2 regions of the Luteibacter sp. PvP120 genome follow, and region 2 is predicted to be linked to the other one. Evidence: predicted binding sites of a transcription regulator. Region 2 holds the regulator's gene; the other holds the start of a gene.

Region 1 (3,412 bases), on a different contig from region 2:
GCCATGCAGGCCTGCGCAAGACGGATGCGCTCGAGGCCACCGTCCATGAGCAAGGTGATGAGACCATGCGAATCGGCCTGCTCGAGCCCACCGCCGGTGCGGATCTGCTGGTAGGCACCAGCGCCGCGGGAATATCCAAGTGCCATGTCGGTTTCCTGTCCTTCGATCAGGACGATTTGGACAGCGAATCGAACTGCTGCGTCAGAAAGCTGCTGGTGTTGCTGAGCTTGGTCATCATCGCGTCGAGCGCGCCGAATCGCGAGGTCAGCTGGGTCGAGTAGTCGGTCATGGTCCGATCGTAGGCGGTCTGCTGAGCGGCCAGATCCTTCACCTTCTGGTTCAGGTTCTCGGTGCGCTGGGTGAGGATGCCGGAGGAGGATGTCCAGCCGGTGATCAGGGCGTCCAGCTTGGGCGCGATGCCGTTGCTGCCGCTGAGCAGCGCCTGCACGCCGGACGGGTTGGCCGCCAGCGCGCCCGTCAGCTTCGTGGCGTCGTACTTGAGTGTGCCGTCCACCTGGAACTGGACGCCCAGGTCGCTCAGCGACCGCGGGCTGGCGGTGGCGCCGGTGAGCTGTGAGCCCAGCAGCGTGGACACCTGGTTCTTGATCGAGTTGATCGTGGCGTCGCCGATGAGGGCGCCGACCTGCTGGTTGGTCGAGTCGTACTTGGTCAGCGTGCTGTACGTCGAAATGAACGCGTTGTACGAGGTGACCAGCGACTGCATCGCCGTGCTGGTGGCGCTGGTGTCCCTGGCGATCGTGACGCTGCTGCTGCCGATCTTGGCCAGCGACAGCGTGACGCCATCGATCGCCGTGGCCGTGGTGTTGGTCGGACTGCTGGCCGCCGTACCGTCGATGGTGAACAAGGCGTCCTGCGCCTTGATGGTCGGGGTGGACGTGGCCGGATCGAAGTCGAGCTTGGCCAGGCCACCGTCACCACCGCTGGAGGTGACGGTAAACGCGTTCGCCGCACCGGTATTCAACGAGGTCAATACGAGATGGGCGCCATCCGTACCGGTCACGATGGTGGCGCTGACGCCGGGGTTGCTCTTGGAGTTGTTGATCGCGTCGCGGACATCCTGCAGCGTGTTCGCCGGCGAGGCGATATCGACGCTCATGGTGTTCGAACCCACCGAGAGGGTGAGCGTACCCGTACCCACCGCCGTCTTCGCGTCGGTGAAAGCTACCGATGTGGTCTTCTGCGACGCGGCGAGCTGGGTGACGTTGAGGTTATAGACGCTGGGCCTGGCCGTGGCGTCGGCCGTAGCCGTAAGGACGGTGGAGTCGCCGATCGTGGTCTTCTGTGTCTTGAAGGCCGTACCGTCGCTCAACGCCTTGATGGCGGACTGCAAGCTCGTCAGGGACGAGTTGAAATTGCCGATCGCCGAAATCTGGGTGGTGGTACTGCTTTGCGCCGTCGCGATCTGGCTGTCTTTGGCCGCGCGTTTCTTGGCGACGAGGCTGGTGACGATCGAGTTGACGTCGATGGAGCTGGAGCCGATCGAGACGCTGGTTGAACCGGTGGCCATGAGACTCTCCGTGAAGACGCCTCACTGCCTGGGCGCCAATTTGCCGACGGCTGGCCCCGTGATGGAGCCAGCCATGGACAACTAAGCAATTACCCTGCCAACCCCGGGATGGCCCGGGGCGGCGGTGTCTCCGCTGTTACTGGAGCAGCTTGGTGACGATCTGCTGGCTCTGGTTGGCCTGGGCAAGGACGGACACGCCGGCCTGCTGCAGGATCTGAGCCGAGGACATGTTCGCCGTCTCCTGGGCGAAATCGGTGTCGGTAATGGCCGACTTCGACGAGCTCAGGTTCTGCGAGATGTTCTGCAGGTTGGAGATGGTCGACTCGAAACGGTTCTGCACCGCGCCGAGGGTGGAGCGCAGGTCGGACACCGACTGAAGGGCGGCATCGATGCGGTTGATCGTGTCGTTGGCGCCATCGACCGTCTTCACGCTGGAATCGGCCAGGGTGGATGTGGTGGAGACAGCAACCGTGCCGGCGGTGAAGCCCGAAGCCGCCGCCTTGGTGCCGCCGACCGTGATGGCCGAGGCGGACGAGAACTTCAGCGAGCCGTCGGTGGCAACGTAGGCGTTGACGCCTTCGCCGGACTTGGAATTGATCGCGTCAGCCATGTCCTGCGTGGTCTTGAAGGTACCCGTGACACTGAAAGCGGCGTTGCTGCCGATCTTCAGGGTCAGGTCGCCCGCAGCCAGCGTGATCGGCGTGGCATCGCCCACGGCGACGTCGGCCGTACCGGCCGTCGAGGTCGTGGTACCGAACAGCGCGGCAGCGCCAGCACCGCCGACGGTCGGCGAGGTCGCGCCGTTGGCCGTATTGGTGAAGGTGAACGTACCGCCGGTCTGCGTGGCCGACGCGCCGGAACCGTTGGCCGACAGCTGGGTATTGATCGCGGTGGCGAGGCCAGCGGCGTTGGTGTAGTTCTGGTTCAGCGTGACCGTCTGACCGTTGACCGAGAACGACGACGCGGTGGTCGAGAAGTCGAAGTTGGTCGTGGCGGCGCCAGCGACGGTCGTGCCCTTGGTGCCGGCGACAGCGGCCGTGGCGACGAGCGACGGGGTGGCGGAACCGGCGGCCAGCTGGCCGACCTGGTTGGACTTCATGCCCTGGTTGAGGCTGACGTTGATGACTTCACCGACGTTCGCGCCGACCTGGAAGCTGAGGTTCTGGGCGGAGCCGTCCAGGACCTTCATGCCGTTGAAGTTGGTCTGCGTGGCGATACGCGTGACTTCCGACAGACGCTGCTGCACTTCGGCGTCGAGCGCGGCGCGGTCCGACGAGGAGTTGGACGCGTTGGTGGACTGCACGGCCAGCTCGCGGATGCGCTGCAGGTTGTTCGTGACTTCGTCGAGGGCCGACTCGGTGGTCTGCGACAGCGAGATACCGTCGTTGGCGTTCTGCACCGCGCGGTTCAGGCCGTTGATCTGGGTGGTCATGCGGGTCGAGATGGCGAGGCCGGCGGCGTCGTCCTTCGCGCTGTTGATCTTCATGCCCGAGGAGAGACGCTCGATGGCCGTAGACAGCTTGGTCTGCGACGCGCTCAGGTTACGCTGAGCGTTCATCGACATGATATTGGTGTTGATGGTCATTGCCATGGGATAGATCCTTTTTTAAGCGGAACCGAAATGCCGGAGGTTGTGCGGCGTAGTCCGGCGGGGTTCCGTGAAGGAAGCCTTCCGCCTCAGAGAGGTTTACGGCACGCCGGGAGGAAACTTGAGAGCTTTTTCTACCTGTCAACTACTTTCTTGCTGTGGAGCCCGCCTGCGGTGACGCCCAGGCTCCGTCAGTCAATTTATCGGCAGCACCCCAAAAGGGTTTAGGACCGATCGACTGAAACCTTGTAAGTGGAATCGGCAGGCCACCCTGCCTCGACGCATACGCACGGTTT
Region 2 (3,412 bases):
GCTCTTGCCCGAGCCGGGCTCACCGGTGATGAGCACGCCGATGGAGAAGACCTCGAGGAAGACGCCGTGAAGGGTGACGCGGGGCGCCAGCGTGCGGGCCAGGTGGTACTGAAGGTAGGTGAGCAGCTCATGGCCGCGCTTGGTGCTCTGCCAGAGCGGGGTGTCGGTTTCTTCCGCGACCTCGCGAAGGTCGGGGGGGATCGACTGGTCTTTCGTGACGATCAGCGCGGCCGGCTGGTAGGCGGCGATCTTGTGGATCACTTCCCAGCGCTGGCGCGACTCCAGCCCGTCGAGGAAATTGAGCTCCTCGGTGCCGATGATCTGGATCTTGTTGGGATAGATGACGTTGAGGTAGCCGACCAGCGAGGGCCGGCGGCTCTGCTTGGCGTTGGGCTCGAGCACGCGTGACTCACCGCGCATGCCCGCGGCCCAGCGCAGCGCCATGCGGTCGTAAACGCCGTCGAAGAGTTGTCTGGCGGTGAGCCGGTCCACGCGTGAGATCCCTTTGGATGGCAAGACCGGCGCGAAAACGCCGGCCAGGGGGCTATTGTGCCATCAAACGCGCGGTGGCTTGCCCGGCGGCGCCTGAGGGCGGCCGCCGGGCGGTGGGGTCAGCTGGTGCTGGCGACGCGTGCGTCGCGGCCTTCGCTGTTGTGGTGATCCTTCAGTTTTTCCTTGTGCTTGCGCAGCTGGTCGGCCAGTTTGCCGATCATGGCGTCGATGGCCGAGTACAGGGTGTCACCCTTGTTGTCGTCTTCGAGGCGGGCAATCCCTTCGGCATGCAGGCGGGTGCCGGCGCAGTGCAGGGTGCCACCGGCCTTGTGTTCGTTCTTGTCGACGGAAAGAACCACGTCGAGGGCTTTGATGTTGTCGAAAAGGCGTTCGAAGCGGCTGACTTGCTGCTCCACGCGCTCGCGCAGGGCGGGGGTGATATGGATGTGCTGGCCGCTGATCTGGATTTGCATGACGCCTCCTTCTTGCTGAGGGTGTCGCCGTGGGGCGACAAGATCGGAACGACGGGGGTGCCGTTCCTCAAGCCTGAACTCCTGGGACCGTGGCGCGCCGATGGGGTTCCCCCCGATGTTTCTCAACTTGCGCGTACGCGTTCACTGGAGCTGGGAATGCGCATCGCTTCCCGGTACTTGGCCACCGTACGGCGAGCGACCTGAATGCCGCGTCGATGGAGTTCTTCGGCCAGCGCCTGGTCGGACAGCGGGCGCCGGGCGTCTTCGGCCGTGATCAGCTTGCGCAGCATGGCCTGGATGGCCGTGGCCGAGGCGCTGCCGCCGTCTTCGGTAGAGACGCCGCTGGAAAAGAAGTGTTTCAGCTCGAAGGTGCCGCGCGGGGTGTGCATGTATTTGCGCGTGGTGACCCGGGAGATGGTCGATTCGTGCATGCCCACCTCTTCGGCCACCTCGCGCAGCACCAGGGGATGCATGGCTTCCGGGCCGTAATCGAGGAAGGCGCTCTGCCGGCGGACGATGACCTCGGCGACCTTGGTCAGGGTTTCCGCACGGGATTGCAGGCTTTTCAGCAGCCAACGGGCCTCCTGCAACTGGCCCTTCATCCAGGTGGCGTCGTCGCCGCGTGCCCGGGCGATCAGGTTGCAGTAATGCTGGTTGAGACCCAGCCGCGGCTGGGAGTCGGGATTCAGGCTGACGTGCCAACGTCCTCCCTCGCGCCGGGCATACACGTCGGGTGCGACATATTCCACGGGGGTGGCATCCAGGGCCGCGCCGGGACGCGGATCGAGGCTGCGGATGAGGGCGGCGGCCGCGGCCACGTCGGCCTCGGCGGCTTTCAGCTTGCGGGCGATCCGGACGCTGTCGTTGCGGGCCAGCAGTTCCAGTTCCTCGTTGACGATGCGGATCGCCAGGTCGCGATACGGCGTTTCCGCCGCGAACTGGGATAACTGGCAGAGCAGGCAGTCGCGCAGGTCGAGGCTGGCGATGCCGGTGGGATCGAAGCGCTGCACGCGCTGGCGCACGGCTTCGATCTCGCCGACGCCCGGTCGCAGCTCGGCGGGCAGGGCGGCTTCCACCGCCTCCACGCCATCACGCAGGTAGCCGTCCTCATCCAGCGCGTGGATGATCGCCGTGGCGATCGCGTGGTCGCGGGGCGAGAACTGGGACAGGTTGAGCTGCCACTCCAGGTGTTGCTGCAGGCTCTGTGGCGCGGCGTTCTGCGGTTCGAAGCCGTCCTCGTCACCCCCGCCGCTGGCTCGCGAGGAGGCGCTGCCACCGTAGTCGCTCGCCTCGCCGTGGAAGCGGTCGTCCTCCCATTCCGGCGCGAGTTCTTCGGACGGGGTGGCGGTGGACTCGTCGTCCTTGGCGGACTTCGGGGTTTCCTGGCGGGACGGGTAGTCGTTATCGAAGTCCGGCCCGTCCGTGGACTCGCCGTCCGGATCGGCTTCCGCCTCGGCATCCTCGGCGAACTCGAGCAGCGGGTTGCCTTCGGCAATCTGGCGGAGCTCCGCTTCGAGCTCCAGCTGCGACAACTGCAGCAGGCGGATGGCCTGCTGCAGCTGGGGCGTCAGCGTGAGCTGCTGGTTGAGGCGAAACTGGAGTCCGGGTTTCATGCCTGCGATGCGTTAGGGGTTCAATGGCATCCTAACCCCATGCGACGTGCACAACCAGCATCCGCGCAGGCCGGACGTTCCGGCCGAATTCGCGTCACGACCAGGCGTGGATCAGATCCGGAATTCACGTCCCAGGTACACCTCACGGACCTTCTCGTCGGCGAGGATGTGTTGCGGCGTGCCGCGGGCGAGCACCTCGCCGTCGTTGAGGATGTAGGCGCGGTCGCAGATGCCCAGGGTCTCGCGGACATTGTGGTCGGTGATGAGCACGCCGATGCCGCGTTCCTTCAGGTGACGAACGATGCGCTGGATCTCGCCCACGGAGATGGGATCGACGCCCGCGAACGGTTCATCCAGCAGCATGTAGCGCGGCCGTGCGGCGAGGGCGCGGGCGATCTCGACACGGCGACGCTCGCCACCGGACAGGCTGATGCCTTTCTGGTCGGCGATGTGGGCGATCTTGAGTTCGTCTAGCAGGCTGTCCAGTTCGTCGTCGCGCTGCTTCTGGGTCATGCCCTCGCGCAGTTCCAGCACCGCCATGATGTTGTCCGACACGCTGAGCCGGCGGAACACCGACGCTTCCTGGGGCAGGTAGCCGATGCCCAGCTTGGCGCGCGCGTGCATCGGCAGGCCGGTGATGTCCTTCTCGTCGAGCTTGATCACGCCGGCATCGGCCTGGATGAGGCCGACCACCATGTAGAAACAGGTGGTCTTGCCGGCACCGTTGGGACCGAGCAGGCCGACGACCTCGCCTTCGCTGATGGAAAAAGCGAAGTCGCGAACCACCTTGCGGGCGCGGAAACGCTTTTGCAGGCCTTGGGCTGAAAGCATCGG

The links. Region 2 encodes sigma-54, which starts transcription at its own class of promoters, with help from an activator protein. Its sites were predicted from a motif close to TGGCACGNGCNTTGC; they were not measured.
Region 1: the regulator sigma-54 is predicted to act here: its motif matches at 1,614-1,628, upstream of fliD (flagellar filament capping protein FliD).

The regions. Positions count from the first base shown of each region.
Region 1 covers NZ_JBSRXP010000005.1:60,686-64,097, reverse strand. The annotation lists gene fliS (flagellar export chaperone FliS) at 1-146, opposite strand, end outside; gene fliD (flagellar filament capping protein FliD) at 167-1,528, opposite strand; gene ACVKN3_RS11550 (flagellin N-terminal helical domain-containing protein) at 1,665-3,119, opposite strand.
Region 2 covers NZ_JBSRXP010000006.1:73,463-76,874, reverse strand. The annotation lists gene hprK (HPr(Ser) kinase/phosphatase) at 1-444, opposite strand, end outside; gene hpf (ribosome hibernation-promoting factor, HPF/YfiA family) at 612-965, opposite strand; gene ACVKN3_RS13225 (RNA polymerase factor sigma-54) at 1,088-2,578, opposite strand; gene lptB (LPS export ABC transporter ATP-binding protein) at 2,690-3,409, opposite strand.